2 regions of the Paenibacillus sp. 01T431 genome follow, and region 2 is predicted to be linked to the other one. Evidence: a T-box and tRNA genes for the amino acid it is inferred to sense, from the RefSeq annotation. Region 2 holds a T-box; the other holds one or more tRNA genes.

Region 1 (7,275 bases), on a different contig from region 2:
TATCGCTGCTTCCCCTTCAGAATGATACGTTTTAAGCTTTATTTTCAAATAGGAATAGACATAAGGAAACTCCTTGTTTCCACCCAGAGAAGAGCTGTAAAGCGCTGTAGAGATCGCAGCTGCCATTATGCCGGTTTTCCACTGCTCCGCTTTTTCTGTGAGTGATACATCATCCTTAAACCGATGTAGAAGATCATTGTAAAGCGTGTCCTTTAAAGAGAATATCTCCGCATAGAGTCGACGCGCGCTTAGCTTAAGTGAAGTCTCCTCGTTCTTGTGCTGCATCAATCATCCACCTACTTCCCTTATCGCTCAGGTATTTCAATACAACTCTTAGTTTACTTCATTCAAAATAGAGAAAGCAAAAAAGTTTCCTCATTAAATATCGTGGCAAATGCCAAAAGTATAATAAAAAAAGCCCGCTGCATGATATCGCAACGAGCTCATAAGACCGCTTAATCAGAATGCACCACTTCTGTTCCTGCTATAAAATCATGAATCGCTCTTTTGTCCTCTCGCAAACCGACCATAAAGGCGCTGACGATCACAGCAATACCTAATGTTAATCCATAAACAAGTCCACCGACAACATTACGCAATAACATGGTGCCTATACCTGGAGGTGAGCCATCCAGCTTTCTAATCTGTACGCCGCATATCCTTTTCCCAATGGTATAGCCGCTCCAAAATACCGGAACCAGTAACGAGTAAAGGAATGAGACCGCATCTGTAAAATAATCTCTCCCTTCATATCCTCCTGTAAATAATAATGAAATAATGGCTAACGGAATGCCAATAATAATGCCATCCAGCAATGAAGCTCCTAATCGAATCCAAAAACCTGCGTTCATGCCGAGTCCCCTCCAGTATTACATCATTAATGTTACTTCCTTATTCAGACACATTCCTATTAAAACTTACGCTTATCAGCTCCGATGTATACCTTAATCCATTCGCCTATCCTTAAAGTAAAAAATATTTCGAGGATTTCCCATTTGAAGACTAGCCCATCTCTTTTTTGACGATGATTAAAATAATGAAAGAAGGAATATAATCTGGAGGATAGATTTTGTGGATACTACAACTGAATTGCTAATAAAAAGAGCATATGCCAATCCCCGTTTAAGACAAAACATTATGAACAAGAGTATGATTTGTTTGTATTGTGATTACTCCGGTTTCGTTGCGCAAAATAATCATGGAGCAGCTTGTTGCTTTGTCTTCAATAGAACAATACGCGTTACCGCCAAAAAAATTATGATGGAACATATTGAAGGTTCCAATTACGGTGAATTGCTTGCTGTTCGTTACAGTCTTGAAATACTTGCAAGTGCGCTGACGGAGTATGAGCCGAAATTCGCTATTATCTATACTGATTGCAGTCAAATCGCAAACATTTTATCAAAAGATTATTTTTCTCATTCACATCATAAAGATGCTAGAGATGAAATATTGGCAGTTCTACATCATTTAAATAATATGTATCCCAGCGTTCACATACAAATAAAATACATAAGCAAGCACAAGAAAAACAATACCCTCCATAGGTTAGCCCATAATGCTGCGAGACAAGCTGCTATAAATTAATTACTGCCAGCCTTTAATTTACTTAACAGCTTTAGAAATTAACATATTAAATTAAATTGCTAGATATTAAGTACCTAACAATAAAAAAACCTCCTTTGCTTAGAACTGACAAGTCAGATTCTATAAAGGAGGTTCTTTTATCGTTCGTACATCTTATGTACTTCGTGAAAACCATTGACTCGTCAATGTCTTCGAGGTATGCCGAGGACGGGAATCGAACCCGTACGATGGTCACCCATCGCAGGATTTTAAGTCCTGTGCGTCTGCCAGTTCCGCCACCCCGGCATGTTGTAAAGGTTTTGCTTATGGTGGGCCCTGAGGGACTCGAACCCCCGACCAATCGGTTATGAGCCGACCGCTCTAACCAACTGAGCTAAGGGCCCTCGAAAAACGTATATTTCAACGTATTCATCGAAAGGTTGGTTGCGGGGGCAGGATTTGAACCTGCGGCCTTCGGGTTATGAGCCCGACGAGCTACCGGGCTGCTCCACCCCGCGACGTATATCCATTTGAGCAAAGCCAGTTGAATTGGCGACATAAAATAATATACTATATAGGTGTGTTTTAAGTCAAGCAAAATATTCTAATTTATTTTCTTTTTATTTTTTATGGTATAAACCTCACGCCGTATCGCCCTTTTCGGGATCGAAATACCTCTACCTCATGCGGAGTTTCATAGCCATACATCCAACCGTCATTCTCCATTCTCCTAACCAAACAACCCGCTTGAAATTTGGTTTCATATAGGCGAACCCAATATACCCATCTCATGTCATCCCTCCACTATCTTATTGGAGAAGCTGATGCTTATCACTCCAATAAAGGCTGTATACATTAGAATACCCCAAAATTGGGATCATACATGCAAATGGGGTATACTCAAAATAGGTCATTTCGAAGGAGCTGAAGACCATGTTATATGGAATTGTTGTTTTCCCCGAAAAGCATGTACAGGACTTCGCTAATAGCTGGCGAAGACGCCATGATCCGCATTACACAGCTGTGCCTGCTCATTTGACAGTACGATACGCAGAAGATTGGTCAGACGATGAATTGCAGCTAGCAGTCGCTCATTTAGAGCAAACCACATCTAAGCTGCCTGCTTTCTCTATCCATTTGAACCGTGTATCTACTTTTTTCCCTGTAAGTCATGTGCTCTATTTAGCGCTTGAAGACACCGTTTCCATGCAGAAGCTCCAGGAGAGCGTATGCAGCGGTCCGCTGGCCATTGTCGAGCCTAAATATGTTTACACGCCACATGTCACGATAGGGCAAGAAATCTCAGCTGATGAGCTGCATGATTTATTCGGAAATCTGCGCATGCAGTCCATTGATCTTACTTCGAGAATTGATCGCATACATCTGATGTATCAGACCGAGAACGGCTCTTGGACCGCTTACCAGTCCTTTCTATTACGAGGTTAGACAAATATTAAGGAAAAAGCCCGCAAACGACGCAGAGGTCGATTACGGGCTTTTTCCTTATTTCAAATTATCTTGGCATTGGCATAATTTCGACTCCGCCGCCGTTGCCTTCTCCAGTTGGATTGTTTTTAATTTTTTCCAAAACCGCGTTTCCACGTGTTTCCCACTCAGCTAGTGCTTCACGAGCCGATTTTTTCTTCTCGATTACGGCCTGGAACAATTCATAGCCAGGTTGTTGAGCTTCCCATGCACCTGGTTTCTCACGGAAGATTTTGTCCGTATCTACAGCTGGCATTGGTTTAAGTGAAGTAAATGCGTCAATGTTGTACTGCAAACCGCCGATTGGCGTCAAAAATTCCTTACGTGCAACCATTTCATAAAGACTTCTCGATTTCAGCTTAGCCCATTCCTTGCTGTTGGAGAACTTGATGAAATCCCAAGCGTCTTTATCGTTTTGAGCTTTGTTGTTAATACCCATCAACTGGCTCAATGAAATACTGCTGCCTACTTCAGGATCGCTTGGAGAAACGGGAACTGTCACAACGTCCCAATCAACAGCTTCAAAATCTTTAATTTTCGATGCGTTGTCCGAAGCTCTCTTAAGCTCATTGATATAACCATAATCACCGATCGTCATCGCAATTTTGCCTTTGATGAACAAATCACCATAGAATGGGTCATTGCCACCTTCCGCGTTTTGCTTCTCATACATTTTATTCATAAATTCTTGTGTTGGAATAACTTCTTCTTGATACAGCGATGCAACAGTGCTCCATACATTTTCCCACTGATCGCTATTGACGAGCATTTTCTCGCCTTTGTCATCCCACATTTTTAGCTGCAATGCTTGGCTATAAGACTGCGCATTGCTAAAGCCGTCGTTGGACCAACGATTGAAGGAGAATCCAAATTTACGGTCCACGCCTTCACCTTTAGCCACTTGACGTGCTAGGTTAAGAACTTCAGTCCACTCCATTTTGTTTGTCGGAGGAGTTACACCAGCTTCAGTAAACATTTTTTTGTTGTAGTAAAGTGCAGAAGAGTTAAAAGTTGGCGTCAATGCATACAATCCGCCATCACCAGCAGCTTTAATGCCTTCAACAACAGTTGGAACATAATCCGACAAGTCGAATTTATCTTGTGCTATTAGCGGATCCAGCGGTTGCAGCAAGTTGTCTTGTGTCATCCGACGAAGCATATTGTAATCCAGAACAACAACATCGACTGGATTTGATCCAGTTAGCATTTCTTTCATTTTTTCATACGGATCTGGCTGCTTTGTTGGCTTTGCAGGATCTTGCTGTTCAAAGCGTTGATCATCATAGTTGATTGCGCCTACGATTTGGAACTCAATGTTAGGATGAGACATTTCATACATATCCGTGTATTGCTGACGGAAATACGGCTCATTATCCGCACCGCCATAAAGCACGCCAATACGTAAAACCCGTTTTTCTGTAGAGCTGTCTGAGCCGCTGCTGCACGCTGCTAGCAGGCCAATAAGCAAGGTAAGTGTTAACGATACTAAAGTAAATTTGCGAATTCGCTTGCCTGACAATCTTTTATTATTCATTTGATTTTAACCCCCTAGTGATTTAGGCGGAGTAATAATAATCCGCTCGCCGTCAAATTCCATCGTTGCTTTGTCTTTAATATTAAGAGCAGATAAATATTCCTTAGGCACTTGTAAACGTCCAACGCGATCTACCACGACATAGGCTTCATGCACAGACTGCAGTCCGCTGCTTACAGCTGGAAGCTCTGCCTCACCTCCATCAAGATTAATATTCGGATTGCGTTTAATGAACTCAGTGCTCGTCAAGCCATCGCGAATGGCAACCACTCGGTCTACCTTGCCAGCAAGCGTCAAGTCATGCGTTACAATGACGATGGTAATACCGATCTCGCGATTCAACCTGCGGAAAATACCCATAATCAAATCGGATGTAGCCGTATCAACCGAACCTGTCGGTTCATCCGCAAGCAGAAGCTTCGGGCGATTCGACAATGAAATCGCAATGGCAACCCTTTGCTGCTCACCGCCTGATAATTGATGGAGCTTGTTATGCATTCGCTCCTTCAAGCCAACCCATTCAAGCAGCTGCTTCGCATATGCGCGATCAACCTTCCCTGAAAGCATCATCGGCATTTCTACATTTTCGAGGGCAGTAAGATAAGGCAGCAGGTTTCTGGCATTATTTTGCCAAATAAATCCTACCGTCTCCCTCTTGTATTTCACTAGATCCTCTTCGGAAATCTTCAGAAGATCCCATGGACCTACATGCACCTGGCCGGCTGAAGGGCGGTCAAGACCGCCCAGCGTATTCAGAAGCGTCGATTTCCCGCTGCCGCTGTTGCCGATAATAGCCATTAGCTCGCCTTCGTTTACTTTTAGGTTCAAGCCTTGCAGGGCAACGACCTCTAGATCGTCTGTCTTGTAAATTTTCACTAGACCTTCGCAATCGATCATCGCTGTTGTCATCGTTCTTCTCCCATCTTGACCGCTTGATGCACTCTAAGCCTGCGTATGTGCAGGAAGAGCAGCAATGCGCCGGTCAGCATCATAAATCCGACAACTATGAACAATTGGTTCGTATCGCTAGACTCGAATATGACTCGGAAAGGCGGTACTGTTTCTGCAACGTTTTCTGTCGTTTGCAAGAATGGAAGGAAGAGCAAGCTCACACCTTTACCAATTAACACCCCAAGTCCAATCGCAAGTCCTGCTGTAAATAGCTGCTCCAGAAGCAGCATCCCCGTAAGCTGTCTTCGCGATAATCCCATTGCCCGCAATACCCCGAATTGGACAACGCGCCCTGAGAGATTAAAGAACCAGAATAGAACGTAGCCAGCTAATGTGATGATGACCGAAACAAGGAAACCTAAGCTCAATATTCCGAATACGCCGCCCCTAGTTGGAAGCTTCGATTGAATGATTAGCTCGCTTCTTACATCTTTAATAGCTGCTATCTCCACCCCAGCCTTTTGCAGCGCTTCAACGATCGGAGCTACTTTAGCATCAGGCTTCATCTTCAGCCAAACCTCATAAGGAATAAGCGGAAGCTGGTCATAAATATAATCTAAATTCGTGATAATAAACGGAGATTTATCTGGATATTGGCTAGGCCAATAAGGCAAAATGCCAACGACCATAAAATCCACTTTACCTTCGGCGAATCCAACCGACACAGGATCTCCGATTTTTAATTGATATTTCTCTGCTACTTTCGAAGGAATAAGTGCCGCATGCTCATATTTACCCAAATTATTTAAATAATAATTCGGATGAACTGGGTACAAATCATTGCGGAACCAGCCGACCTTGGCAAAGTCGACATTATCAATTCCCATTACGGTTCCTTGACCAATCGATTTGCCTGAAATGACCACGCTGCCCTTCGTCTGTAGTACACGAGCAGCCGCTTCTACGCCTTCAAGGGAACGGAATAGCTCAAATGGAGGTTCACTGAACAACATCTTTGAAGGTATGGTTTGACCGCCACCGCCTCCGCCGCCTGAACCACCGCCGTTGCCTCCTCCACCATTTCCGCCGTTTCCACCGCCGCCATTGCCTCCACTGCCGCCGTTGCCACCATTTCCGCCGTTGTTGCCAGGCGTCGTGGTAATTTCCGGAGAGCCTTCCCATACCGTTTGAATGGTTACGTCTGCTCCGTATTTATACAGCGTACGTTCCGTGGAGTTCAAATCAATCGTTCTAGCTGCCGATGCGTTATAAACACCAAGCCCCAGCGTCAGCACCAATAGAATCATCAATGGGTAATATCCCTTGGATGAACGTGAAAGCTGAGTCAGCGTCAAATATAGCGGAACCGGTAAAAATTTGCGTCCTAACCATGTAAACACCTTCAAAAGCCATGGGAATAATCTTAAGAAAAACAACCCAAATGCAAAGATTGATAAGGCAGGAACAAAAAATAAAAATGGCTGTACGTTTAATTGATCCGTTGTCATGCCTGTTTTGAATGTCAACATTTGGCGCTCATTGAACATATACCAGCCATAACCAGCAGCGGCAATTAACAAGACATCAAGATACCAACGCTGCCAAACTGGCTTGCGATCAGAACGCGCCAGATCCTGCTTATAACTTACGATTGAAGATCTTGCATAAATAACAGCTGGAATAATGGTCGCCATAAGCGCTAGAAAGACTGCAGCTCCACCAGCAATAATGGCCTCTGTAGAGAAGCCAACCGGTATGGACTTCCGATTAACGAAAGAAAGGAAGCCATTGGCTGATCC
Region 2 (7,275 bases):
ATTTTCAACGAGCGGGCGTTGGCAAAGCTTTGCTTTCTACCATCTGCAATAAAGTAAACGAGCTGAAAGAGAAGGAAATTATTCTTTATGCTTTAGGGCATCCGGGGAATGAAGACACGATAACGTTTTATCAACGGATCGGTTTTGAGGTCAGCCTATATGAAAAGGACTATTTCAGCAGTGGTTACGATAGAGTGACGTTTATTAAACAATTGAGCTAGTAGATTCGTTGAGTATAAAAGAGTGGGTGATTGCATTCATGACTAACGACGTTGAAGGCTTGATAAGTGTTATGGAAATGGATCGACCAGAAAACCATGGTTTATCATCAAAGTCGTTGCTTGCGTTTTTTACTCAAATCAAGCAATTAAACTTGAAGTTGAACAGCTTTATCCTGATGCAAAACGGCAAGGCTACTTCCAAGTTTTATCGTGATCCTTATCGTTCAGGCACTCCGCAGCTGTTATTCTCACTTAGCAAAAGCTTCACATCTATCGCAATAGGGATTGCTTGTGACGAGGGCCTGTTGGATTTAAGAGACAAGGTTATCTCTTTTTTTCCTGATAAGCTGCCTCCTGCGCTTTCGGACAATTTGGCTGAAATAACCATTCACGATCTGCTATCGATGAATGCCGGCCATCATGACAATATTTACGGAAGCGTAGCGGAGCAAACGGACTGGGTTAAAGCCTATTTAGCAATGGAAGTAGAGCATAAGCCAGGAACCTATTACCGTTACAGTACACATTCTACCTATATGATGTCTGCTATCCTTGAGAGAGTAACAGGTCAAAAGCTAACCGAATATTTAATGCCTCGTTTGTTTGTGCCTCTAGGCATTTCATCCCCTTCTTGGGAGACCTGTCCGCTTGGCGTCGTTGCTGGAGGAATGGGACTAAGTATTCCTACTGAAGGGATAGCTAAGTTTGGGCAAATGCTGCTAAACAAAGGCATATTTAATGGCCAGCGAATCGTTTCAGAGAAATACATTTTACTCGCAACCAGCGTGCAAAGCGATACATCGCGAGACGAAGATCGCATCGATTTTTCCCAAGGTTATGGGTATCAATTTTTTCTATGTCGTGATGGCTGCTTCATGGGGAATGGTGGGTATGGGCAGTTATGTTTTGTGTCGCCCAAACATCAGGTTGTTATTGCGGCAACATCGAGCTTCTCTTCCATGAAACAGCTTCAAACCATGCTAGATTTAGTGTATGAACATATCCTTCTGCAAATAGACATGGATATCCACTTTGAAGATGGTGAACAAAAAACAGATTTAGATCAGCATCTCTTGAAAATGGCTTATCCGTTCATACCAGCATTAAGTGAGCCTAGTCCTATTCGCTTAGATGATCTTCGTTTTTCATTCATGGATAATAAACAAGGACTCACTGAGCTTCATTTTGCAGCAAGCGGGAACGAATTTCAGTTTAAGTTACTTTTTGGCGAACAGAGTGTGAAGACGTATCCGTTTAACTTCAGCACCATAAACCATTCAATCGATCATTTTGTGAAAGATTTGGAGACACATGATCAGGAAGTGGTTACAAATGCTTGTTGGACAGACAGCATCCAACTATCTCTTACTTTGATCTACATAGAAACCCCCTATGTGGTGACCTATTTCGTTCGCTTTTATGATCATAAAATAGAACTTAAATGTACCCATAACGTTTCATTTGGATTTGATGCATACGAATTAATTGGTGTGCAGGTTTAGTATTGTGACAGCATAGTTATGCGCTTTAGCGTACATTCAGAGAGGATGCCAAGCGGCGTCCTTTTTTTCTTACATACAGGAGTCCAATTTTTTTTAATCTACCGCACGAAACGGGACTTAGCGACCAATATCATATATTACACAATGTGAGGTGAGTTCTTTTGCCTGTAGAAATCAATCGTCGTATTGAGCAAGTATTAGGAGGCAATCTAGAAGCGTTTTCCAATATTTATAACGCGATCATTGATATGGTTTACCGTACCCTATTCTTGCTAACCGAAAACAAAAATGATGTGGATGATCTTGTTCAGGACGTTTACGTCGAATTGTTCAGGAGTCTTCGGAATTTTGACGGTACGAGACCTTTTCAGCCTTGGCTTTACGGTATCACGATTAGACAACATCAAGCCTACAAACGAAAAAAGTGGAGGCAATTTCGCAATCATGCACATGAGCTTAATAACTACTCATAAACACTCGAAAATGATTTTTCTGACTCTGTGATAGAAAAGCTGTCCAGCCACAGCATATTGGATGATATGGATTGTCTTTCATATAAGCTGAAGCAAGTGGTAGTGCTGCACTATTTAAATGATTTAACACAGGAAGAGGTTGCAGAAATCGTTCGAATTCCAGTCGGAACGGTGAAATCCAGACTACACTACGCATTAAAACAACTAAGGGATAAGAGAAGGAGAGATATCCATGTTTAATAGTGCAGATGAGTTGAAACGCATGTTGATGGAAAAGGCAAATCATATTCATCCGCCAGCGGGATTGAAGCAAAAGGTGCTTGAAGAAATCATGCTCGTTAAAAAAAAAGGTAACGGATGATAACGGAATTAACATCCAATATGAGGTAAGGGCATTCGAGGTTTCGAAAATGTGTGTATGTGCAATCGCGGATAGTTTGATGGAGATACAATAAAGCGAGTTAGGAATAAGGAGGTGTGGGCAGTAACATAATCACCTTGACTTGAAATATCATATTGAGTATAATTCCAATAAATTGAATATTCTAACAAAAGCTATGATGAGAAAGAGTACCAAGGCGATGTCTTTTTACAGAGAGCCCCGGTTGCTGAAAAGGGGTAAAGAATAACTTTGGGAATATGGTCTCTGAGCTGCGCATCGAAACCTCATATGGTTGTAGGCTGCGCTGGAACCCGCACCCGTTACTGTGCTAGGGTATACATGCATAAGCATCGTACCTGAAGAGGTTAATGTCGCGAGGCATTAATAAAATTGGGTGGTACCGCGTGAGCACAGCTCTCGTCCCTTTGGGATGAGGGCTTTTTTGTTTGTCAAAAAAAGGAGGAGTTATGATGACAAATGTGTTTATTGGCGGTGCTTGGCCCTATGCGAACGGTTCATTGCATTTGGGAAGATTGGCGAGTGTATTGCCAGGGGATGTGTTGGCACGTTATTACCGCGCAAAAGGAAATAAGGTGTTGTACGTATCTGGAAGTGACTGCCACGGTACGCCTGTTGCGGTGCAAGCGATTCAGGAGGGTGTTTCTCCGGGAGATATTGCAGATCGATTTCATCAGGAATTTGCCGAATGTTTTAAACAGCTTGGGTTTACGTATGATTTGTATACTCGAACAGACCAGCCATTTCATCACCAAGTCGTTCAACAGTTATTTTTGGCACTTTTAGAAAAAGGACATTTATATAAAAAAACAATCCAACAAACGTATTGTGAAACTGATCAACGATTTTTGCCGGATCGATATGTTGAAGGGATTTGCCCTGTTTGCAGTAACCGTGCGAGAGGCGATCAATGTGATTTTTGTTCAACCTTGCTTGACCCAGCCGACCTGACAGACAAGACATGCAAGCTTTGCGGGAATCCTCCAATTGAGCGGCCAACGGAACATTATTATCTTGCACTCTCTTCCTTCCAAGCTGAATTGACTAAGTATGCAAAAAAAACAAAAGGTTGGAAAGAAAATGCAGTACAATTAACGCAAAGATATCTTGCAGAGGGGCTTCAAGATCGAGCGGCGACAAGGGACTTAGATTGGGGCGTGGAGGTTCCGGTTGCAGGGTTCGAGGATAAAAAAATTTACGTCTGGATTGAAGCAGTGAGCGGATATTTATCGGCAAGCAAGCAATGGGCTGCAGAAACAGGCGGCAGCTGGGAGGCTTTCTGGAAGGACGGAAATGAGGAAATAACCGCTTATTATGTACACGGTAAAGACAATATCCCTTTTCATACACTAATATGGCCGGCAGTACTGATTGGTGCCGAGGAATATCATTTGCCTGATCGAATCATCTCTTGTGAATACATGACGCTGGAAGGGAAAAAGTTTTCGACAAGCAATAATTGGGCGGTTTGGGTGCCGGACATTTTGAAGCGCTATGAGCCAGACTCTATTCGTTATTTTCTGATCGCAAACGGTCCAGAGAAACGGGATACTGATTTCTCTTGGCGAGAATTTATTTATAGTCACAATGGAGAATTGCTTGGTGCATTTGGCAATCTAGTCAATCGTACGCTAGCGTTTATAAATAAATCTTTTGAAGGAAACGTTCCTGAAAGCAAGCAGAACGCGGAATGGATGAAAGCCATTGCTTCTTTATATGTTGAGTCAGGTGCATGCATTGAAGAAGGACGACTAAAGGAAGCGATTGAGTTAATTTTTGCTACTATTCGCAGAGCAAACAAATATTTTGATGAACAAAAGCCATGGATTCAGATTAAAGAAAATCGAGAGGCTTGTGCTTTTACTATAAACACTTGCGTGCAAATTATAGCGAATCTGTCTCAATTGTTGAGCCCGTTTATTCCTTTCTCATGCGAGAAAATAAGAAGGTTTCTGACTCTTCCTGAGCCTAGCTGGGAGCTCATTAGTGTAGCTGCTAACCAAAAAATTCAAGGTTTAGAGCTGTTGTTTGAGCGTATTGACGTTGGTTGCATTGAGGAAGAAACAAATGCGCTAAAGATTCAATCCAAAAGGGAGTGAGCCTATGAATAAGAGAATTATCGTCACTGGCGGAGCCATTATTAAAGATGAAGCTGGAAGAATATTATTGCAGAGAAGATCAGACTATGGAGATTGGGGTCTGCCTGGCGGCGGAATGGAAGCGGGAGAGAAAATTGAAGAAACGATGATAAGAGAGGTGTTGGAGGAAACGGGGCTGCATGTAACAGAATATGATTTGTATTCCATTTATACTGGTCCCAATATGCAGTATCGATATCCTGATGGCAATGAAGTTGTATTCGTTATGTTTATCTTCAACGTGGCGGTAGATTTAACAGGTAAATTAGCTGAGGATGGTAAAAATGTACTGCATACGGATAGCAATAATGAGTCACTGCAGTTAGTTTTTACGAAATTGGAGGATATCGATATTGAATGCATTAGCAGCGTGCAGAAGCAGCTGTTTAGGGATCTATTGAATCATAAAACGGATATTTTGCGAGGGTGATGATTGAATTTTCTTTTTGATACATTAGTTAGGATAAATTATAAATTTTAGGAGCTGTTAAGAGTGGGAAATAATAGTGCAAACTTGGTTCAATTGAAAGGACCATCATTGGTTTTTCTAGTAGCCGATATACACGATTCCATCCATTTTTATGAAAATATCGGATTTACTTCAGAAAATATTGGCGGACATATTCATATGAGCTACGGCGATGTGACCTTTATTTTGCACGAAGCTAAATTGAAAAGTGATATTCGGCCCAATTCGTCAGTAGAAGGCGGACTTTATTTTGATGCTTTCTGCTATACGAATCCAGAGGGACTAAGACAATTACATAAGTTGTTTATCTCAAAAGAAGTGAAGATTGTGCAAGGACCGCATTGGTCAGATGGATGGAGTGAGCTTACCATTGTCGACAATAACGGTTATCGTATTGCTTTTGGCGGATAAGCATTATTTTTTAAGTCGATGTGCCCGAACTTAAAAGTCTTGATTTGAATAATGGCATAAAGCATGTCATTAATCGAAGTATGAGATAAAGTTGAAGCGTTGAGAAATGGTTTGGACAGTTTTTACCTAGAGTTGACTATGAAACGTTTTTTACCTTTGAGCGATCCAGCAGTGAAGCTAAAATAAATGTATAACCTTGTTAAGGAGCTGCTGCAATGCCTAATAAAAATGAGCTTATCTCATCATTATTATTTATGGCCAATGAATGGGGGTTAACGGATATTACGCCTCATGTGCTTAGTGAGGGTGGGAATTTAATTATTCATCTAGCTCCTTATCCCATTGTGGCAAGAATAGCGATTGTCCTCTCTGAAGCAGATGGAGAGTATGCATACAAGATACTGGATCGAGAGCTGCTTGTTGCGCGTTACCTTCATTCCAAGAATGTCCCTGTACTGCTGCCAACTAGCCTTGTTGATGCGGGTCCTCATAACGTGGCAGATACATGGCTGACGCTGTGGGCTTATGTCCCTCCTATAGCCTTGCAACCTCCATCACCGAAGGAAGCAGTTGATCTTATTAATAAACTTTCTAAGGCAATGAAAGACTTCGAAGGTGAGGTCCCTATGCTTGGTGTTTGGGAGCGCACTTGTCAATCAGCACAAAGATTAAGACAAAACCCCGATGAACGAATACAAGCATTATTGCAGAAGTTTCATAAATGGGATGAGCAGATGCGGAAGGAGCTAGGCCTGTTATTTCCCAGTCATGGTGATGCCCATGCAGGAAACCTGATACCGAGCCCGGAGGGCTGGTTATGGATGGATTTTGAGGACATATCATTAATGCCCTACTACTGGGATTTGGCCTCCTATGTTGGCAACCTTGTTTTATTTGGTGGAACACAAGAGCCAACTTTCACATGTATGCTGAATCATTCTGATATTGTTTCTGACAAAAAGGCATTTGGTTTTGCAGTTTCTGCACGCATACTGATGTCTACCTTAGGCAATCTGGATTTTGCTCTCGCAGGGCATGGTGATCTGGAGTTTGCAACGAAACAACTTGAATTAGCTGAACCCATTCTGCAGCAGATAGATCTATTAACAGGCGAGACTCTCAAAGGGGAATAGATTCGATGAGCAACGATCAATTCTACTCTATAGGCCAAGCGGCAAAGATATGTAATATCGCTGTTCAAACACTGCGCTTTTACGACAAGATCGGCTTGGTCATACCCAGCCATACGGATAAATCCACTGGTTATCGGTATTACTCCAATTATGAACTTCTTTATATTAAAATCGTCCAAGACATGAAAACATTGCAATTTTCGCTTGATGAAATAAAAGCAGCTTTAAAAGAGGGAAGCTTAAGTAGTTTAATAGAGAAGCTTGAATTAAAACGAAGGAACACGATTACTGAAATAGAACAATTAGAGCAGCTTGTACAATTAATAGGAAAGAGGTCGGAACAAATCAATTATTTGCTGGATTTAGGCGATGAGCTTAAAAACCTTGATGTATTAGTGGAATTAAAACATTTGCCGGAGCGGCTTATCCTATCTGATCGCAGCAGATCAGCGTGTGGAATGGAAGCGTCGGTTGTGAAGTTTACACGATTATTTCAGCAGGCGGAAGCAAACGGATTAATTCCGAAGC

Evidence for each region. The T-box of region 2 lies ahead of metG (methionine--tRNA ligase). A T-box ahead of a tRNA ligase gene usually reads a tRNA of that ligase, here a tRNA-Met.
Region 1: it has a tRNA-Met gene. The T-box ahead of metG (methionine--tRNA ligase) is inferred to sense a tRNA for this amino acid. The anticodon was not compared.

The regions. Positions count from the first base shown of each region.
Region 1 covers NZ_JBFTPT010000005.1:440,384-447,658, reverse strand. Annotated here, with positions in the region: gene AC1DM9_RS12030 (hypothetical protein) at 1-285, opposite strand, end outside; gene AC1DM9_RS12025 (RDD family protein) at 456-851, opposite strand; gene AC1DM9_RS12020 (RNase H family protein) at 1,072-1,587, shown strand; tRNA gene AC1DM9_RS12015 (tRNA-Leu) at 1,787-1,872, opposite strand; tRNA gene AC1DM9_RS12010 (tRNA-Ile) at 1,894-1,970, opposite strand; tRNA gene AC1DM9_RS12005 (tRNA-Met) at 2,008-2,084, opposite strand; gene AC1DM9_RS12000 (hypothetical protein) at 2,194-2,358, opposite strand; gene AC1DM9_RS11995 (2'-5' RNA ligase family protein) at 2,500-3,012, shown strand; gene AC1DM9_RS11990 (ABC transporter substrate-binding protein) at 3,080-4,585, opposite strand; gene AC1DM9_RS11985 (ABC transporter ATP-binding protein) at 4,592-5,482, opposite strand; gene AC1DM9_RS11980 (ABC transporter permease) at 5,491-7,275, opposite strand, start outside.
Region 2 covers NZ_JBFTPT010000013.1:272,313-279,587, forward strand. Annotated here, with positions in the region: gene AC1DM9_RS23735 (GNAT family N-acetyltransferase) at 1-221, shown strand, start outside; gene AC1DM9_RS23740 (serine hydrolase domain-containing protein) at 260-1,723, shown strand; gene AC1DM9_RS23745 (sigma factor) at 1,885-2,196, shown strand; gene AC1DM9_RS23750 (sigma-70 family RNA polymerase sigma factor) at 2,224-2,436, shown strand; gene AC1DM9_RS23755 (hypothetical protein) at 2,429-2,557, shown strand; T-box leader at 2,745-3,006, shown strand; gene metG (methionine--tRNA ligase) at 3,049-4,695, shown strand; gene AC1DM9_RS23765 (NUDIX domain-containing protein) at 4,700-5,164, shown strand; gene AC1DM9_RS23770 (VOC family protein) at 5,228-5,614, shown strand; gene AC1DM9_RS23775 (phosphotransferase family protein) at 5,830-6,747, shown strand; gene AC1DM9_RS23780 (MerR family transcriptional regulator) at 6,753-7,275, shown strand, end outside.